2 regions of the Ligilactobacillus cholophilus genome follow, and region 2 is predicted to be linked to the other one. Evidence: predicted binding sites of a transcription regulator. Region 2 holds the regulator's gene; the other holds the start of a gene.
What was found. The regulator NrdR, encoded in region 2, represses ribonucleotide reductase genes. The targets are predictions, from matches to a motif close to ACACNATATATNGTGT.

Region 1: nrdH (glutaredoxin-like protein NrdH) is a predicted target of NrdR. The motif match lies at 1,255-1,270, and genes of this name have one in related genera.

The regions. Positions count from the first base shown of each region.
Region 1 is NZ_CP127832.1:155,394-166,421, forward strand. It holds gene nrdE (class 1b ribonucleoside-diphosphate reductase subunit alpha) at 1-932, opposite strand, end outside; gene nrdH (glutaredoxin-like protein NrdH) at 958-1,191, opposite strand; gene QPK35_RS00825 (class I SAM-dependent methyltransferase) at 1,385-2,005, shown strand; gene tadA (tRNA adenosine(34) deaminase TadA) at 1,995-2,462, shown strand; RNA gene ffs (signal recognition particle sRNA small type) at 2,511-2,610, shown strand; gene dnaX (DNA polymerase III subunit gamma/tau) at 2,676-4,388, shown strand; gene recR (recombination mediator RecR) at 4,403-5,002, shown strand; gene QPK35_RS00850 (YaaL family protein) at 5,002-5,256, shown strand; gene tmk (dTMP kinase) at 5,372-6,004, shown strand; gene darA (cyclic di-AMP receptor DarA) at 6,015-6,347, shown strand; gene holB (DNA polymerase III subunit delta') at 6,358-7,356, shown strand; gene QPK35_RS00870 (initiation-control protein YabA) at 7,364-7,714, shown strand; gene rsmI (16S rRNA (cytidine(1402)-2'-O)-methyltransferase) at 7,695-8,579, shown strand; gene QPK35_RS00880 (acyl-[acyl-carrier-protein] thioesterase) at 8,592-9,329, shown strand; gene tsaB (tRNA (adenosine(37)-N6)-threonylcarbamoyltransferase complex dimerization subunit type 1 TsaB) at 9,360-10,091, shown strand; gene rimI (ribosomal protein S18-alanine N-acetyltransferase) at 10,078-10,632, shown strand; gene tsaD (tRNA (adenosine(37)-N6)-threonylcarbamoyltransferase complex transferase subunit TsaD) at 10,638-11,028, shown strand, end outside.
Region 2 is NZ_CP127832.1:327,530-338,557, reverse strand. It holds gene QPK35_RS01895 (YqeG family HAD IIIA-type phosphatase) at 1-290, opposite strand, end outside; gene rplT (50S ribosomal protein L20) at 403-762, opposite strand; gene rpmI (50S ribosomal protein L35) at 819-1,019, opposite strand; gene infC (translation initiation factor IF-3) at 1,048-1,548, opposite strand; gene thrS (threonine--tRNA ligase) at 1,772-3,712, opposite strand; gene dnaI (primosomal protein DnaI) at 4,019-4,954, opposite strand; gene QPK35_RS01865 (DnaD domain protein) at 4,972-6,306, opposite strand; gene nrdR (transcriptional regulator NrdR) at 6,322-6,792, opposite strand; gene coaE (dephospho-CoA kinase) at 6,805-7,404, opposite strand; gene mutM (DNA-formamidopyrimidine glycosylase) at 7,404-8,231, opposite strand; gene polA (DNA polymerase I) at 8,243-10,924, opposite strand.

The DNA.
Region 1 (11,028 bases), 170 kb from region 2:
TCAACATCATATGGTTCAAATAAATACATATCTTGGTTTTTTTCTACAAGTTCATAAAACTTATCAGGAACAATTAATCCAAGAGATAATGTTTTTAAACGAATTTTTTCATCGGCATTTTCTTTTTTAGTAGCTAAGAAATCAATGATATCTGGATGGAAGACACTTAAATAGACAACTCCTGCACCTTGTCTTTGGCCTAATTGGTTTGAGTATGAGAAACTGTCTTCTAACAATTTCATTACTGGTACAACACCACTAGCAGCATTTTCAATTCCTTTGATTGGTGCACCAGCACTACGTAAATTATTAAGTGTAATTCCAACCCCACCACCAATTTTAGAAAGTTGGAGTGCAGAATTTATGCATCGACCAATTGAATTCATATCATCAGTTGGTTGAAGTAAAAAGCAAGAAACAAACTCTCCACGACGTTTACGACCAACATTTAAAAAGGTTGGGGTAGCTGGTTGATATCTTTGATGAATAAGTTCATCAGCTAAATTCATCGCTAATTCTTCATCTCCATCAGCCATATATAATGCATTAATTGCAATTTTATCTTCATAGTTTTCAAGATAAAATTGACCGTCATTTGTTTTTAACGCATATTGATTATAAAACTTATATGCTGCCATAAAAGATTGAAATTCAAAATGTTGTTCATTTAAATAATGATATAATTTTTTTATGAATTCAAAACTATATTTTTTAATAAAATCTTCTTCTAAGTAATTGTTTTCTAATAAATATGAGAAACGTTCTTCTAAAGAAGAAAAATGTTTTGTATTTGGAATTACATTTTCATTTAGAAAAGCTTCTAATGCTTCTTTATCTTTATTTAATGGAATTTTATTATCTACTGGTATGTTGATTTGATTGTTAAGATCAAAATAACTTACATTGCTAATATCGATATCTTTGATACCCATAGTGAACCCCCATGTTTATTTGAAATTAAAGTGTTGCAATAAGTTCTTTTAATTGGTCTGGACGAAATCCATTAATAATAGGTTCAGAATTATTTTCTAAAACGGGCACACTTTGAAATCCCTTATTTTTTAAATATTCAATATATTCTGGTTCATCAGTTATATTACGTTCTTCAAATTCAATGTTGTTTTGTTCTAAAAAGCGTTTTGTCATTTTACATTGAATGCAGTTATTTTTTGTATATAAGACTAAATTCATATTAATACTTCTTTCCAATTAATTTATTGTACATCATCAAAGTATACACATTTTTGGCGTCCGATACAATATATAGTAATAAATTTTTTTGTCAAGTGTATATATTGTATTTTTACATAAAAAAAGATTAAAAGAAGTTTGATTTTGTTTAAAAAAATTCGTATTATGAATGTGATAGAAAGTAGGAGAAATTGTGGCAAATTATTATTATTCAAAGAACCCAGACGTTAAACATCAAGAACGAGATTGGAATTTTGAGTTATTAGGAAATCAACTGAAATTTATTACTGATAATGGTGTCTTTTCTAAAAATACAGTTGATTTTGGTACAAGAGTGTTATTAAATGCACTAGAAAAAAATAATGAACTAATTAATAAAAGCAAAATTTTAGATGTAGGTTGTGGATATGGTCCAATTGGTCTAGCAATTGCAAAAAAATATCCACAAGCACATGTGGATATGGTAGATGTAAATGAGCTTGCATTGGAACTTGCTAAAAAAAATGCAAATATAAATGAAATTAATAATGTTTCAATATACAGTTCTGATGTTTTTGATAATATTACTTCAAATGACTATCAAATGATTATTTCTAATCCACCAATTCGTGCAGGGAAAAAGGTAGTACATGCAATTTTAAATGATGCGTTTGATCATCTTGCAGAAGATGGGTTATTAACAATTGTTATTCAAAAGAAACAAGGAGCAGCATCTGCTAAAAAGAAGATGGAAACTGTTTATGGAAATTGTCAGTTAATTGCTAGAGATAAGGGATATCAAATTTTACAGAGTAAAAAGAAAAATGAAATATAATAAAAGACAAGCGGAAAATTTTATGCAACTTGCACTAGTAGAAGCAAAAAAAGCATTTAAATTAGGAGAAATTCCAATTGGTTGTGTAATAGTTAAGGATGATAAAGTAATTGCGAAGGGACATAATTTGAGAGAACATTCACATAAAACTTTAGGTCATGCAGAAGTAATTGCAATAAATCAAGCTAATGATTTTTTGAAAAGTTGGCGCTTAAATGGATGTTCATTATTTGTGACCTTAGAACCATGTATTATGTGCAGTGGTGCTATATTAAATGGTCGTTTTGATGAGGTTTATTATGGTGCTCCTGATTCTAAGTCTGGAGTAGCTGGGACTTTATATGACTTGCTAAATGATCCACGGTTAAATCATTCTGTAAATGTTCAAAAGGGAATTTTAGAAAAGCAATGTTTGAAACTTTTACAAGATTTTTTTGAACTTAATAGAAAAAAATAGTAAAAAAGACTGGATTTTTTATTTGATTTACGGTATTATAATATTGCCGTAAGGCCTTAAGACAATATCATCTTAACGAATCGTGTCAGGTCCGGAAGGAAGCAGCACTAAGTTTTGTTTGGTATGTGTCTTAAGTTGATATGAATGTTAAACTCTCGGTCTTTTGGATCGAGAGATTTTTTTTGAATTATTATAGAAGAGGAGATTCTTTGCATGTATCAAGCATTGTATCGAATATGGCGACCACAACGTTTTGAAGATGTTGTAGGTCAGGAAATGATTACAAAAACTTTACGTAATGCGGTTGCTACGAAACAAATATCGCATGCTTATTTGTTTACTGGACCTCGTGGAACAGGAAAAACTTCAACAGCAAAAATTTTTGCAAAAGCAATAAATTGTCATCATCAAGTTGATGGTGAACCATGCAACCAATGTGAAATTTGTAAAGCTATTACAAATGGAAGTTTAAATGATGTTTTGGAAATTGATGCTGCTTCAAATAATGGTGTTGAAGAAATTCGTGATATCCGTGATAAGGTAAAATATGCACCGACTCAAGCAGATTATAAGGTATATATAATTGATGAAGTGCACATGTTATCAACCGGAGCATTTAATGCATTGTTAAAAACATTAGAAGAACCTCCTGCAAATGTCGTATTTATATTAGCTACAACAGAACCACATAAAATCCCAGCAACAATTATTTCGCGGACTCAACGATTCGACTTTAAAAGAATTACTAGCAAAGTGATTTTAGAACGGATGCGTTATATTTTAGATGAAAAAAATATCTCATATGATGATGAAGCATTAAAAGTAATTGCAAAAGCTGCTGAAGGTGGAATGCGTGATGCGTTAAGTATTTTAGATCAAGTAATTTCATTTGGTGAAAATGAAGTTACTCTAGAAAATGCACTAATGGTTACTGGGAGTGTTACAAAATCGGATTTACTTAATTATTTAAGAGCTGTATGCAATAATGAAACGTCTATTGGCTTAGAAACAATGCACAAACTTTTACAAGATGGAAAAGATGCAAGCCGAATAGTTGAAGACTTAATAGATTATTGTCGTGATTTGCTATTATATCAACAATCACCTGCTATGGTAGAAGAAAATGAATTAGGATTATTAGATGATGATTTTAAAGAATTTGCTTCTACTTTGAAAGCAGAAACATTATATGAAATGATTAATATATTGAATGAACAGCAACAAAATATGCGTTTTACAGCTCATCCAACTATTTATTTAGAAGTATTAACTGTGAAATTATCTACGTTAAAAAGTTCAGGACAGAAACCAACATTTGATGATGTCCCAAGTAAGTCAGTAACTGAAGCTAAGATTGATCAATTAAACAAAAGAATTGAGCAGTTACAAAATCAATTAAATAGTATGCATCAAACACCACAAAATAAGACAGTGCATAAGAAAGTTCCAACAAGTAAAAATATAAAGGTAAAAGAAGTTAAGGTTAACTTTGATAAAGTAAATGAAGTTCTAAATCATGCAACTCGCAAAGATTTAAATAAATTTCAGCAAATTTGGAACGATTTGATTAGTATGCTAACTGTGCCACAACGAGCAATTATGAATGTTAGCCAACCTGTGGCTGCTAGTGAAAATGGTGTTGTTATTGGATTTCAATATCCATATTTATGCCAAAAAGCAATTGAAGACCAAGCGTTACAAGATGCATTAGAAAATGGATTAAGTAGACTTGTAAGTGGCAAATTAAGTTTGATTTTTTTACCAAAGGAACAATGGTTAAAAATTAGAGAAGATTATTTAAATAATAGAAAAACTTCAGAAAATAATTCTACAGATAATGATTCATCAGTAGACGATGTTCCTGAAGTTGTAAAAAAAGCACAGGAGATTTTTGGAAAAGAGAATATTGAAGTTTCAAAAGACTAAGAAGGTGACTATAAATGCAATATCCAGAACCAATTGCAAAATTAATTGATAGTTATATGAAGTTGCCAGGTATAGGAAGCAAGACTGCTACGAGACTTGCTTTTTATACTTTAGACATGGATGAAAAAGATGTTTCTGATTTTGCAAAAGCGTTAAAATCTGCAAAAAAAGATTTACATTATTGTAGTATTTGTGGCAATATAACTGAAAATGATCCTTGTATCATTTGTGCAGATAAGACTCGTGACCAAAGTCAAGTAATTGTTGTAGAACAACCTAAAGATGTAATGTCATTAGAGAAAATGAGAGAATATCATGGGTTATATCATGTTTTACATGGGGTTTTATCACCAATAGAAGGCAAGGGGCCAGAAGACATAAATGTAAGAAGTTTAATACAACGATTACAAAAAAATGAAAAAATCAAAGAAGTTATTCTTGCAACTAATGCAACTCCCGAAGGGGAAGCAACTGCATCATATATTGCACGGTTAATTAAACCAGCAGGTGTAAAAGTTACTCGCTTAGCACATGGATTAGCAGTTGGTAGTGATATTGAATATGCTGATGAAATGACCTTATTTAAAGCAATTGAAGGACGGACAGAATTATAATGTTTGGATTTAAAAAAAGAAAAAATAAAGAACCTTTAAAAAAACAATATGATCGCAAATTACTTGCTGATATAGAGACTGCTAAAAATGAATGGGATGGCATTAGAACTAATGATGATTTATTGGCAACGATGTCAACTGAAGATTATTTAGTAAGTGAAGAACTTGCACGTGCAAAATTTGAATTTTTATTTAGAGAAGCAAAGGCAAGAAAAGTAAAGGCAAAAATACAAGAATCGGTTATTGTACGTTAAAAATAAGAGGGAGGCTATGTAATTTCCATAGTCTCCTTATATTATATTAATCTGGAGATTTTTTAATTTTTAAAGTACAATAATACTGATTAAATAGTAATAGGAGTTGTACCTTGTGGACGGAAAATTTATTACTTTTGAAGGCTTAGATGGGTCTGGAAAAACAACAGTTATAAATAACGTAATTGAATATTTAAAGGAAAAAAACAAATTTGATAACTTTGTTATAACGCGAGAACCAGGTGGAAATAGAATTTCAGAAGCAATTCGCGAAATTATTTTAAATCAGGAATTCACTGAAATGGATAAAAGAACAGAAGCATTATTATATGCAGCTGCTCGACGTCAACATTTAATTGAAACAGTTTTTCCTGCATTGGAAAGTGGTAAATATGTAATGAGCGATCGCTATGTGGATAGTTCATTAGTTTATCAAGGTGCAGGACGTGAAATTGGGATGGATAAAATTGATGAAATTAACCAATTTGCAACAAATGGTCTTGAACCTGATTTGACAATATATTTTGATATTGAACCACAAATTGGACTAGAGCGCATTCAAAAAAATCGTCAGAATGAAGTAAACAGATTAGACCAAGAAAAATTAGACTTTTATAAACGAGTTCATCAAGGATACTTAAAACTAGCAAAAGAAAATCCACAACGAATTAAAACGATTGATGCAACTCAGAGTATTGATAAAGTAACTGAAGATGTATTAAATGTTTTGCTTCCATTTATAGACTAAAGGACTAATTATGAAACTGATAATTGCAATTATTCAAGATAAAGACAGCGATAAACTTAGTAATCGATTTATTGAACATAATATTCGTGCTACAAAATTAGCTTCAAGTGGAAGTTTTTTAAGATCTGGGAATTCTACATTTTTAATTGGAATTGATGATGAAAGAGTTGCAGAAGTAATTGATTTGATTAAGCATACGTCTAAACAACGAAACAAATATATTACTCCGCCTGTAGCATTAGACACCCATGTAGAAGGAATTTATAATAATTATCCAAGAAAAGTAAGAGTTGGCGGAGGAACGATATTTGTATTAGATATTGAAGATTTTGAACAATTTTAGGAGGATAGGCATGGAACAAGAAATTACTGTACTTCAAAGTAAATTAACAAAACATTTTGCACATTTAATTCAAAATAAAAAACTTGTCCATGCGTATTTATTAAGTGGTGCAACTGGATTAGGAAAATTAGAACTAGCTATTTGGATTGCACAGGCAATTTTTTGTAATAATCCGACAGTAAATGCTTTTCCATGCTTAAAATGTAATGAATGTATAAGAATTAAAAATAATGAGCATCCTGATGTAATTCAAATTATTCCTGATGGTCAATCTATTAAAGTAGATACAATAAGATATTTAAAAGACGAATTTTCAAAAAGTGGTTTGGAAGGTAACCGAAAAGTTTTTATTATTAAAGATGCAGAGAAAATGACAATAAGTGCAGCAAATAGTTTATTAAAATTTATAGAGGAACCTTCAGGGGATATTACTGCATTTTTGTTGACAAGTCATTTAAATCAAATGTTACCAACAATTGTATCGCGTTGTCAGGTAGTAGAACTTGATAATTTAAATCAAGAGGTTCAAATTGAAAAATTAATAAATAATCAGATAGACCCGTCTATGGCACGGTTATTAGTTCATTTGAATGGAAATATAGAAAAATTAACTGAGTTAGGTACAAATGAACATTTTCAAAAATTAGTAACAGAAGTTTTTAATTGGATTAAGTTGGTTTTGGAAAATGATTTACGAAGTTTTGTTTTTATTCAAACAAGGTTAATGTCATTGACAGAAGATCAGGAAATGCAACAGTATTTATTGGAATTAATGTTATTAGTTAATCGAGATTTATTGTTAATCAAATATAATCAGCCTGATGAAATAGCCTTTCAAAAATATAAAAAAGAACTGGTTGTTTTTACTGAAAGAATTTCATCTTCAAGTTTAACGACTGGAATAGAATGTATATTAGATACATGGAATCAAAAAGCATTAAATGTATCATTTCAGAATATATTAGAATCATTAACATTGAAATTATGTCAAATTTATCATAAAGGGTAGGATTAAAATGGATAAGGGAGAATTATACGACAGTTTTGAAACGATGGAACAACAAGCATTAACAATGTCTCAATTATTATCATCAATGCGAAAGGAAATGACACAGATAATTGAGAAGAATGCACAATTGGAAGTTGAAAATAGTCACTTACGTGAACGTTTAAGTGAATTAGAAAGTAATAAGAAGTCTAAAAAGACTAGTCATGGACTGTCAAACTTAGAGAAATTATATCATGAAGGTTTTCATGTTTGTACACAGTTTTTTGGTTCACGCAGAGAGGATGACGAGTGCATCTTTTGTCAACAAATAATTTATGGGGATAAATGGAGAGAAATTGATGGCAATTCAAAAGAATAGTAGTTTTCGTAATTTAGACTCAAAAGGTGCATTATATTTAGTACCTACTCCAATTGGTAATTTAAAAGATATGAGTCCTCGAGCAGTTGAGACTTTAAAGCAAGTTAATCTTATCGCTGCTGAAGACACACGTAATACTCAAAAGTTATTAAATTATTTTGATATTAAAACAAAACAAATTAGTTTTCATAAATTTAATACAAAAGAACGTATTCCAGAATTAATACAAAAACTTAATAATGGACAAGACATTGCTCAAGTTAGCGATGCAGGAACACCATCAATAAGTGATCCTGGACATGAACTAGTTGAAAGTTGCATAAAAAATGAAATTAGAGTAATTGCTATTCCAGGACCAAGTGCATCTATTACTGCTTTAATAGCATCAGGTATTCTACCACAACCATTTATTTTTTATGGTTTTTTGCCACGGAAAAAATCTGAACAAATAAATGAATTAGAAAAATTAAATGGTCAGGAATATACTCAAGTATATTATGAAGCTCCTCATCGTTTGAAGAAGACATTAGAAAATATGGTGACAGTTTTTGGAGAAAAAAGAAAAGTGGTTTTATGTCGTGAATTAACAAAACGTTATGAGGAATACATACGGGGAAATTTACAAGAGGCACTCGAATGGAGTACTAATGAAGATGTTCGAGGAGAATTTGTAATAGTTGTTCAGGGAAATGAAAAATGTGAAAATGAGATACAAGATGTGCAGTGCAAGTTGACAATTAAAGAACAGGTTCAAAGATTAATTGATCAACAAGGTATTAAACCAAATGCTGCAATTAAGATAGTTGCTAAAAATAATAATTTAAAAAAACAAGAAGTGTATAATGAATTTCATGGATTAAGATAAGGATGTGGCATAATGTCAGGCAAACAATATACAGAAAATCATAAAGTTATTTATTATGAAACAAATGTAACAGGAAAATTAAATATTGGAAATTTAGTCGATTTATGTATGCTTGTATCAACGAATCAAAGTGAAAAGTTGGGGGTTTCAAATGAAAAATTAGATGAAATGGGCTTAGGTTGGGTTGTTACGCAAAATATCATTGATGTAAAACGACTACCACAAGAACATGAAACAGTGAAAATTACAACAATAGCCCAAGCATACAACCGATATTTTTGTTATCGAGACTTTTATATGTATGATGAAAATGATCAAGAAATTGTTCATATGCATACAATTTTTGCTTTAATGGATAAAACTAAGCGAAAGATAGTATGTATAAAAAATGAGGTTATTGATCCATATGAAGGGGACTATACTACTAAGTTAGAACGTTTGCCTAATCCTGAAAAAATTAATCATATAGACTATCAAAAAGAATATCGAGTAAGATTTATGGATATAGATAGTAATCAACATGTAAATAATGTTCATTACTTTGATTGGATGTTAGATACATTACCTGAAGAATTTTTACGTACACATGAAGTGAAAAAAATTAATATTGTTTATAAAAATGAAGTAAGATATGGAGAAGTAGTTGAAAGTAATACAGAATATATTACTAGTCAAAATATTTCTTTACATGAAATAAAAGTAAAAAACAAAATAAGTTGTATTGCCGAAGTTCATTGGCGCAATTTATAATATTTATGATTTTAGTAATGAGGAATAAAAATGAAAATATTAGCAATTGATACATCGAATCAACCATTATCTGTTGCTGTTTTAGATGATGAAAATTTATTAGCTACTAAAACAACGAATGTTTCAAGAAACCATAGTGTTACACTAATGCCAACTATTCAAGAAATTTTGAAAGGTTGTAAAATAACAGTTCAAGATATAGACCGATTTGTAGTTGCACAAGGACCAGGCTCTTATACAGGATTAAGAATAGGTGTAACAGCTGCCAAAGTATTAGCTTCTACATTAAATAAAGAATTAGTAGGAGTTTCTAGTTTAAAGGTGGTTGCTGCAAACATTTTTCCACAAGAAGATTGCTTAATTATCCCATATTTTGATGCACGCAACCAAAATGTATTTGCGGCTGCATATCAGTGGAAAAATGGAATTTTAGAAACTAAAATAGCAGATATGCATATAAGTTTTGATAATTTGCTTAATAAATTATCTGAATTAGATCAAAGAGTTATTTTTGTGGGAAAAGAAAATGATGAATTTGTAAAAATGGCTCAAAAAAATTTAAAATTGGCATTTACATTTGCTTCTGCTGATTATCAAATTCCACAAGCTGCAATTTTAGGTAGACTAGGAGCAAAGGAAAATACTTCTGATATTGATTCTTTTGTACCACAATATAAACGATTAACACAAGCAGAATTACAATGGATGGAAAAGCATCCGGAGGAGAAAAATAGTCATGGGAGTTATGTTGAAAAAGTTTAAAAATAAAATCCAACATATTCTAGGAAAGCAAACGGATTTACAAGATATTGATTTTGAAAACCAAAATATTATTTTGGATAATAAAGAATATCTTTTTTGTCGAGGAGTTGTATCGGCAATTCCAGAAATGCTATCAGTTGAACGAGCTGTTTATAATGGTAAAACACCGATAGATTATGGATTTTTTGAAAAACAAGTACAAAATCAAACTCAAAATTTGGTGTTACTTGTTAGATTTGAAGATCAAGTAGTGGCTTATGTTATTTGTAGTTATTCATTTAACGAAGCTAAAATAAAAGATATTGCCATTGTTCCACGTTTTCAAGGCAAGGGCATTGCAACTAAAATGATTCAAATCATTATTAATGAGGCTAAAAAATATGGAAGTGAGAAAGTATTACTTGATGTACGGCAAAGTAATTTGCAAGGACAAAAGTTTTATCATGATTTAGGTTTTAAAGAAACTCGAATCAAACACCATTATTTTGCAGATAATGATGAGAATGCTTATGAATACGAATATCAGATAAAAGGTGAGTAGCAAACATGGAAGAGAAAAGAAATTTAATTTTATCATTTGAATCTAGTTGTGATGAAACTAGCGTAGCAGTCATTGAAAATGGATGTAAAATTTTATCTAATATCGTTGCTACTCAAATTAAAAGTCATCAACGATTTGGTGGAGTAGTACCAGAAGTAGCTAGTCGGCACCATATTGAGGTAATTACAGTATGCATTAAAGATGCTTTAGCTGAAGCAAATGTAACGTACGATGATTTAGATGCTGTTGCTGTGACATATGGACCGGGTTTAGTTGGTTCATTGCTAATTGGAGTTACTGCAGCAAAAGCGGTGGCATTTGCACATAATTTACCTTTGGTTCCAGTTAATCACATGGCAGGACATATTTATGCAGCACGTTACGTAAGTGAAATAA
Region 2 (11,028 bases):
CCACGTTTTAATGGTTTCATTGCACGTGAAATATATGGCAAGTCAAATTTTTCTACCGCCTTTTTTACTCTTTCTTCATTATTATTAGATACAACAACAACTGGAATCCCTGCATCTTTCATTTCTTTTAACCAGGCTTTTAATTCAGGTGTTCCATCTGGATTATTCCAAGCAATCAATGTGTTATCTAAATCAGTTAATATCAATTTAATATTATTATTTCGAATTTGATCAGGCGTTAAATTATAAATTGACTTTAACATCCATGTAGGCTTAAATTCTTCTAGCATCAATAATCTCCTATTATCATATAATTAATTATCCACATATCATTATAAATGAAAAATATAAATAAAAAAACTGAGATCATCAAAAGATGTCCCAGTCATTATTAACGATTAATTATTTTTCTAAAGCTTTCTTTGCTTCATCAACAAGAGCTTTGAATGCATCTGCATCGTTAACTGCTAAATCTGCAAGCATCTTACGGTTTACTTCAATTTCAGCTAACTTCAATCCATGCATCAACTTGCTGTAACTAATATCATTCATACGTGCTGCAGCATTGATACGAGCAATCCATAACTTACGGAAGTTTGACTTAGTCTTACGACGGTCACGGAATGCATATTGATATGATTTCATAACTTGTTGCTTAGCAACTTTAAATTGAATATGCTTTGAACCGCGATATCCTTTAGCTAATTTAATCATCTTTTTACGACGTTTGCGTGTAACTGTTCCACCTTTAACACGTGGCATAAAAATTCCTCCTCAAATTGAAACGTAATGTTTCTTTCGTTCAAAAATTTAGTTAATTATTTCATTTGTGAAAGCATTTGCTTGATACGTTTCATATCTGATGATGAAACCATTGCTGCTTTCCGTAATTGACGACGTTGCTTAACTGTCTTACCGTGGAAACGGTGTGATGTATAAGCGTGATGACGTTTTAAACCACCCTTACCTGTACGTTTAAAACGTTTTGTTGATGCGCGGTGTGTTTTCATTTTTGGCATAATAAAATCCTCCTATTAATCTAATCACCTATTTATCTGTTTTAGGTGCTAGCATTAAGAACATGCTACGTCCATCCATTTTTGCTTTGGATTCCACATTTGCAACATCCTTGGTCTCCTCTGCAAAACGGCTAAGAACTTCACGTCCAATGTCTTTATGAGTAATAGCACGACCCTTGAAACGGATTGAAACTTTAACTTTATCTCCTTTTGCAAGAAACTTACGTGCGTTCTTCATCTTTGTATTAAAGTCATTCGTGTCAATTGTTGGACTCAATCGAACTTCTTTGACATTAACCACTTTTTGCTTTTTACGAGCTTCGCGTTGCTTCTTTTGTAATTCAAAACGGTATTTACCATAATCCATTACTTTAGCAACAGGTGGCTTAGCTTTAGGTGCAACAAGAACTAAATCAAGATTTTCACGCTCAGCAATTTCCAAAGCTTCACGTTTAGATTTAACACCAAGTTGATCACCATTGCTACTGATCAAACGAACTTCACGAGCACGAATGCCGTCATTAACCATTTTATCTACTGCTATGATACTTCACCTCCAAATAAATTCAGAGAGAAAATGCAGATAAAAAATACCTCTGTTTGATTTGCAGCAAACAGAGGTACCGTCCGATTTACGGAATTAATTTCTTAATTTCTGCCCGGAGACTCTTGTCTGCAAGGCGAGAAGCGGTTGCCTCTGCTTTTTTCTCAACTTTTTAAAGTTTAACAATTAATTCCACAAATGTCAAGGATTAATTTTCGCGACTGTAACTTTCAATATCTTGATTGATCATTGTTACAAATTCATCAAATGGCAATGTTTCTGTATCTTCTTTTCCGTAATGACGAACAGTAACTGTGTGATTTTCAGTTTCAGAATCTCCAACTACTAAAGTATATGGGATTTTGTTTACCTGTGCTTGACGAATCTTATATCCCATCTTTTCATTACGATCATCTAATTTGACACGAATATGATGTGCTGTAAGTTTACTTGATAATTCTTTAGCATATTCTAAATGATGTTCATTACTTACTGGAATGATTGTAACTTGTTCAGGTGATAACCATGTTGGAAAGGCACCCTTATAAATTTCAGTTAAGTAAGCTGTGAAACGTTCTAGTGTTCCAATTACTCCACGGTGAATCATAATAGGACGGTGTTCTTCACCATCTGCACCAATATAACTTAAATCAAATCGTTCTGGAAGTAAGAAATCTAATTGAATAGTAGACATTGTTTCTTCAGCGCCTAAAGCTGTTTTTGTTTGGATATCTAATTTTGGACCGTAAAATGCAGCTTCGCCTTCAGCTTCATAATATTCAAGTCCTAAATCATCCATTGCGCCTTTAAGCATTTTTTGTGATTTTTCCCACATTTCATCATCATTATAGTATTTTTCTGTATTTTCTGGATCACGGTAACTTAAACGGAATGTGTAATCAGTAATATTAAAGTCTTTGTATACATCCATAATTAATCGAAGAATCTTAGCAAATTCTTCTTGAATTTGATCCATTGTAACAAATGTGTGGCCATCGTTCAATTCCATTTCACGTACACGTTGTAATCCTGATAATGCACCTGATTTTTCATATCTGTGCATCATACCAATTTCAGCTATTCGTAATGGTAATTCACGATATGAACGTTTATGATGCTTATATATTTGTATATGTGATGGACAATTCATGGGACGTAATTCAAGCATTTCGCCCTCACCCATATCCATTGGTGGGAACATGTCATCATGATAATGGTCCCAGTGGCCAGATTGTTTATAAACATCTAAGTTCATTAAAACAGGTGTATAAACATGTTCATATCCATCAGCAACTTCTTTATCGATAATATAACGTTCAATTGTACGACGAATTGTTGCACCCTTTGGCATCCAATAAGGTAATCCAGCACCAACCTTTGGATCTACAAAGAATAAATCTAAGTTGTTCCCAATAACACGATGATCACGTTCACGTGCTTCTTTTCGTCTTACATCATCTGCTTCTAAATCTTTTTGCTTATAAAATGCTGTTCCATAGATACGTTGAAGCATTGGATTACTTGAGGCACCCTTCCAATATGCACCAGCAACTGATAAAATCTTATAAACTTTGATCATTCCAGTTGAAGCTAATTGAACATCACCTAAGTACTTGAAATCATCTTGTTGATACATTACAACTTCTGAATCTTGTGCATTTTCTTTAATTAGTTCTGTTTGATATTCATCATTTGCAACCAATTTTAATGCTTCTTCAAGAGGTACAGATACTTTTTCAATCGCAATGTTCTTTTTAATCAATTTATTCATTTCAGCAGTAATTTTTTCAAAATCGTCTTCTGAAACTTGGCCTTCTTGATTATCTGTATCTAGGAAAAATCCATGTTCTGTTGCTTTACTTTCACCAAATTTCATTTCTGGATATAAATTATGCAAAGCATGTTTAAGGACTTGAGATACTGTATTCCATAGTACAACTAGACCTTCATCAGAATCTTTTGTAATAATCTCAATAGATCCATCTTCAGTAAGATTTTCATGATAATCCACTAATTGATTATTGAATTTTCCGGCAACTGCTTTTTTAGCTAAACTAATACTAATTGATTTAGCAATATCTTCTACTGTTACACCCTTTTCAAATGGTTTAACCGAACCATCTGGGAAAGTAATATTAATTTCTGACATATAAAATCCTCCTTCAACAAAATCCAGATAAACGAAAATAAAAAAACGCCCCATATGCACTAATAATTGCATATGGGACGCATAAATACGTGGTTCCACCCAAATTCAATCTTATTATTTGCAAATAAGATTCTTCATTTTCGTCGATATCGAAACGACTCGCCTACGATTAAATAGGATAAAATGAAAGTGGTAAGCACGTTTATTAGAAACTTTCAGTCGAGGTTTCTATCCCTGAGTTAACGTTCCGTTTGTCTTTCATTAATTTAATTTAACCACCAATTTATCTTTTTGACAAGTCTATTTTTAAGGATTTCTTCGATTAATTCCAACCATTCGATATTCTGTTGCTAAAAATTTAATTCTTTCTGTTATCCTTAAGGCCTTTAAAGGCTCTGAATCTCCTTTATTAGTAACTGTTAAAAATTGATCCTTTAATTCACTAATTGACAAATTTGAACTAAATAATGTTGGTAATTCATTTGCCATCCTATACTCTAAAATTACACCGAGAACGTTATCTCTTATCCAAGATGTAATTTGTGTAGACCCAATATCATCAAAAATAACAACGGCAGTGTTTTTTATTTGATTAATTATCTGACTTGTTCGATTTTCACTAATTGCATTCATCATTTCGCCTACAAAAGTTGGAAAATGATAATATCGAACTTCAATATTTTTTTCTGCCAATTTAATTGCTATTGCAGCTAATAAATAACTTTTTCCAACACCAAAACTTCCAGATAAATATAATCCTTTAGGAAAACTTCCATTATCTTGTTTAAAATACGTTGTACAATTATCAATAAATTCTAATGCTGCTTTTAAGGGCTCTTCACGTCCCTTGATATCATAATTTTCAATTCGAGCCTTCTGCAAACTTTTAGGCAAATTAATTGCTTTAATATTGTCCTTTAATTGTTGACTCTTCTTTTGTTTTGAAAACGACTCTGTAGGTTTATATACAACTTCAATATGATGATCACTCACAATTAAATATGGTGCGTATCCAGGCGCGAAAGTTTTTTTACCAGCCTTCATTTCATCTTTTATTGTTACAAATTCATATAATTTGCTAAAACCCTTAATTACATCTTCTTTTGATAATTTATCTTGATTTTCTTTCAAAAAATTTGCAACTTCATTATCTTGTATCACTTGATTAAATAATGTTAGATATTTTTCACGTAATTGTTGATCATGAAAGCGTCGCTTTAATCCGTCGCTTATATTATCCATATTTGTTCATACCTCACTTAGTGATCATCATTAATTTTTTTCATTAATCGTTTAATATCTTGATTAATTTCTTCGCTATTACTTATATTTTGACTCTTTTCTTCATTACTTTGTTTTTTGGCCCAATCTGGTAATTTTTCAACAATCGGTTTACGACCCTTAGATTGAAATTTCGTAGATTTTTTTCTCATTCCAGCTTGTCTCTTAAGAATATAATTAATTGCTTGCTGTGGAGTTTTTATCTTTTGTTTCATCCAATCTAATGCAGTCTTTTCAAAATATTTTTGATTAATAGAACTCATTTGTTGATCAACTAACATATAATGAATTAATACATTAATCACAGCTAAAGGAAGGCCACCATCAGAAACAGCTTTCGAGATTGTAATTCGTTCCTCATTGGAAATCGAAGGCATCCCTTGTTCTTCTTTTAGTGCACTTAAAAATTCCATTGGGGCATATTCTTGAAATGCTTGGAATAAAATTTTTTCTTCATTCCCATTAAAATTATCTGCCTCAACAGTTTTATTTTCATTTTCCCTTGAATCAGAATGCATAGACGGATTTTTAAGAATAAATTCATATTTTTGGCTTGCTAATTTTCTAAAAGCTAACCAGTTAACCCTATCATGCGCAACATCAAATGATTCTTCAATTAATTTAACGACTTGCATTTCATCCAGTCCGTACATCATCGCAATTGTATTAATGGTCTCTAAATTTTTTGTAACATCTTGAACATTAACAAATGAATTTTGCAAAATTTTTTTCATGAATTGATAGTCCAATTTTTCAGGAATAACAATTTTTTTACTATCATTTTGAGAAACTCTAAGAGAAGATTCTGAAGTTTTCAAATTTTGTTTTTCAAAGACATCTGCAAATGAATGTGTCAATTCTTTAAATTCATTTTTTGACCAATGATTTCCTTCAAACTTTTCAACTAATAAAGCGAACCTTTGGTCACCAACATATTGCAACAACATTGATGATAATAATTCATCATTAAAAAAGCTTTGTCCATCCTTAGCAGGCAATAGCTCATATACCATTAATGTATCATCCAATTTGCGATAAGACTTTAACAACGCAACTGCCTCAAGTCTTTTAATAGCATCAATAAATTCAGATAAATTAATTCCTAATGTAATTAATAACTGTTCATGTTGAGTAGCCGTAATTTGTTGAAAATTTCCTGTTTCTAACTGTGATACTAATGTTGTATATAATGAAACACTTGCTGTCCCTATAAATGGTTGGTATAACTGAGTTAAAGTTTCAAAGTGAAAATCTTGAAAACTAGACCTTGAAACCACTTTATATTGATCTGTTGCTAATAAATTGTGATTCAAAGTCTCTCCTCCTTATTAATCTGCATCTTTTCCATTTCTCTTCATTAATTCTTGCAATTCTTGTGCAAATGATTTCATATCTTTAAATTCGCGATAAACACTTGCGAAGCGAATATATGTTACATCATCAACATCTACTAAAATACTCATGACATATTCACCAATTAATTGACTAGAAATTTCGGTTCCGCCTACAGCACGAACTTTTTGTTCAACTTCATCTACTACACTTGTGATTTTATCCATACCTACTGGGCGTTTTTCCGCAGCTCTCATTATTCCATGAAGAATTTTATCACGATTAAACTCTTCGCGTGCTCCATTTTTCTTAATTACAAGTAAAGGTGTAGTTTCAATTCGTTCAAATGTAGTAAATCTAAAACCACATTTTTCACATTCACGTCTTCTTCTAATCGCGCGACCATTATCTGCTGGCCTACTATCCACTACACGTGAACTATTATTATGACATTGTGGGCAAAGCATTCTTTTCACCTCTTATAACAACTTATTCATTGACAACCATTTTATCATTTTTAGCTTTAAATCTTCAAATGTACCATCATTTTTTATGATAAAATCTGCATTTTGATTCCGTACTTTACTTGATATTTGAGCATCAATACGTGCTATTGCGTCTTGTTTAGTAAAATGGTTACGTTCCATTAATTGCTTAATCTGTCGTTCACGTGTTGTACATATTACCATCGTACTTGTACAAAAGCGCTCGTATTTTCCTTCAAATAAAAGTGCAATATCTAATACAATTAATTTAACTTGTTTTTGTTTTAGATTTTGTAATTCATTTAAAATTTCATGTTTAATTAGTGGAGACATAATTTGATTTAATTTTTCTAGTTCTTTTTGATTATTAAAAACTAAATCGCCTAACTTCTTTCTATTAAGTTCTCCATTTGATAATAGATATTCTGTACCGAATTCAGTAACTATTTTATTAAGTCCGATTTGATTTTTACATTGTAATTGGCGAGCCACAATATCCCCATCAATTATTTTTGCACCAAATTCCCTTAAAATATTGCTTGCAGTTGTTTTTCCACATGCAATTCCACCGGTTAAACCTAATACGTATGTCATTATTTTATTTTTTGCTCCTTAGGACATATATGTGTACCACGTTGCCCAACTACAATTCGTTCTATTTTTGTACCGCAACGTTCACATAATTCATTCGTTCTTCTATAAACATGTAACTGATTTTGAAAATCACCTGCATGATTAAAAGCAGTTTTAAAAGTAAAAACAGTTGTCCCTTGTGCTTTAATAGCTAACTTTAATTCTTTAATAATATTATCGTGTAATTTTTTCACATCAGCTTTAGTCAAATGACTAGCAATCGTTTGAGGATGTATTTTACTCATCCATAAAACTTCATCCACATAAATATTACCCAATCCTGTTACTACAGTTTGATCTAGTAAAGCTGGTTTTATCATTTTTTTCTTTTTTTGTAATCGTTGATAAAAATCATCAACTGTAAAATCATCACATAATGGTTCTGGACCAAGTTTTTTTATTCCAGGAAGATTCAATTCTTCTCCCGTTTTTACTAATTGCATTCGTCCAAATTTACGGGTATCATTATACCTCAAATCACGACCATCATCTAATTCAAAGACAACATGACTATGTTTCTCTAAAGGAACGTCATGATCTTCAATTAAATATTTTCCTTCCATTCTTAAATGAGAAACCATCGTATAATTATTTGAAAAACGAAATAGTAAGTATTTACCTCTACGGTCTATTTTTTCAATTTTCTGTCCTGTAATATTTTTTTTAAAATTATCAATGTCTCCAACAATCATTTTAGTGTAATAAATATCAACTTTTTTTATTTTAATATTTAACACCTGTGCTGAGACACCTCTTCTTACAGTTTCTACTTCAGGTAATTCTGGCATTCGAATCCTCCTTATTTCTTAGCATCAAACCATGTATTTCCACTAGCACTTTCAACTTTCAAAGGTACGCTTAATTTAACTGCTGAATCCATTACGCTAGGTACAAGTTTTTCTAAAATTTCAATTTCTTCTTTAGGCGCTTCAAATATTAATTCATCATGCACTTGTAAAAGCATTTTTGCCTTAAGACCCTTTTCTTTTAATTTTTCTTGCATATGAATCATCGCAATTTTAATAATATCAGCAGCACTTCCTTGAATTGGCGAATTCATTGCAGTACGCTCAGCAAATGAACGTAAATTATAATTTTTACTATTTATTTCAGGCAAATAACGTCTTCTATGGAACAATGTTTCTACATATCCTTGTTTCTTTGCTCGTTCAACAATTTCTGTCATATATTTATATACTCCAGGGAAAGAATCAAAATATGTCTCAATAAATTTTTTAGCTTGTTTTCGTGTTATTCCAATATTTTGTGCCAATCCATAATCACTAATACCATAAACTATTCCAAAATTAACTGCTTTTGCCTGCCTTCTCATATTAGGAGTTACTTGATCAGGACTAGATAATCCAAAAATTTTCATTGCTGTACTTGCATGAATATCTGAACCCTCTTTAAAGTCTTTTTGCATATTTTTATCTCCTGAAATGTGAGCTAAAACACGCAACTCAATTTGTGAATAGTCAGATGAAAAAATCTGCCAACCTTTATGACTTGGAATAAAGGCTTGACGAATCTTCCTTCCTTCTTCTAACCTTACTGGAATATTTTGCAAATTAGGATCTACTGAAGACAATCTACCTGTAGCTGTTAAAGTTTGTGTATATCGAGTATGTATTTTACCATCTGATAAAACTACCTTTAACAGACCTTCAATATACGTTGATTGTAATTTTGAAATTTGTCTATACATCAAAATATTATCTATAATTGGATTTAAACCACGTAATTTTTCTAACACGCTTACAGCTGTTGAATATCCCGTTTTAGTTTTTTTAATAACTGGTAATTTTAACTTTTCAAATAAAATTACTCCTAATTGTTTAGGAGATCCTATGTTAAATTTCTCGCCTGCTTCTTGATATATTTGTTGTTCAATTTCTGCTAATCGTTCTTTAAATTCACTTTGCATTGCTTTCAAGCGATCAACATCAACTTTAATTCCTGCTATTTCCATCTGAGCAAGAACAATTGATAATGGCCTCTCAATTGTCTTATATAAATCTACCTGATCATGATTTTCTAATTGTTTAAACAAATTATTTTTCAAGTCAGCAATTGCTTGTACTTTATGAGCTAAATGACTTAATAAAACTTCATTATCTTCTGGAATAGAATGTTTTGAACCTTTTCCATAGAATTCCTCATCGCTTTCAATATTTAAATAATTATGTTCATGTGCAAGAAGCCCAAGGTCATCACTATTATCAATATTATTTAATAGATAAGATACTAAAAGTAGGTCAAAGTCTACATTTGTCATTTGAATTCCAAGTCGATTCAAACCAACATAATTTCTTTTCGCATTAAAAACGTCTAATTTTAATTGAGGATTTTCTATAATTTTTTTCAAAATTGGAGTTTGCAACAATTTAAAATCTCTTGAGGTATAAATTTTTTGATTTATCATTAGTGAGAAACCAATAATCGGTGCAACATGATAATTATCCCCATCCATTTCTAGATGAAAAACCACTGAGGATTTTTCAGGAATATTAGATAAAGTCGTAAGATTATCTTGATTTAATTCTTCAAAATTAATTGGCTCAATATTTTTTGATTTATCACAATCGGCATTATCATCTAAATTTAACTCCTCTAAAAAACGTTTAAAATCCATTTGATGATAAAATTCAATTAACTTATCGTAATCAATCCCATTCCATTTTGTATCTTTTAGACCAATCTTCAAAGGAGCATTCTGTCTAATTGTAGCTAAATCTTTACTCATAAAAGCAACTTTTTTATCTTCAATTAAATGTTCTTTCATTTTAGATTTACGCATATTATCGATGTTTTCATATATTCCTTCGATAGATCCATATTCCTTCAATAATTTAATTGCTGTCTTTTCGCCTACTTTAGTTACGCCAGGATAATTATCTGAAGTATCTCCCACTAATCCCTTCATATCAATGATTTGTTTTGGTGCTAATCCATATTTTTCCTTAATAAAGTCCGGAGTATATTCTTCTATATCACTTACTCCTTTTTTTGTAATTGCAACAGTTGTTTTAGCAGTAACTAATTGAGTTAAATCCCGATCTCCTGTCACAATCGTAGTAATAAAGCCTTCCTCTTCAGCTTCTTTTGCTAATGTACCAATAATGTCATCTGCTTCATAATTTTTTAAATCATAACTTTTAATCCCATAATCTGCTAACATTTCTCGCAAAAACGGAAATTGCTCAGATAATTCTGTTGGTGTCTTTGATCTTTGTTTCTTATATTGGTTAAACTTTTCTGTTCTAAATGTCTCTTTGCCAGCATCAAACGCTACTAAAACATTTGTAGGCTGCAATTGTTTGAGCAACTTATCAAGCATAATTTTAAAGCTATAAATTGCACTAGTATGTAAGCCATCATGATTTACAAACTTATCCAAAGAATTATATAAACCATAAAATGCTCTAAATGCAACACTATTTCCGTCGATTAATAATAATTTTTTTTCTTGATTGCTCATTTTTTTCTTCCTTTAATCACATAATATTAAGTATATTTTACCAAATCATCACTAAAATTAAAAAGAAGCAAGATATTTAAATATCACTACTTTAAGGCTAATAA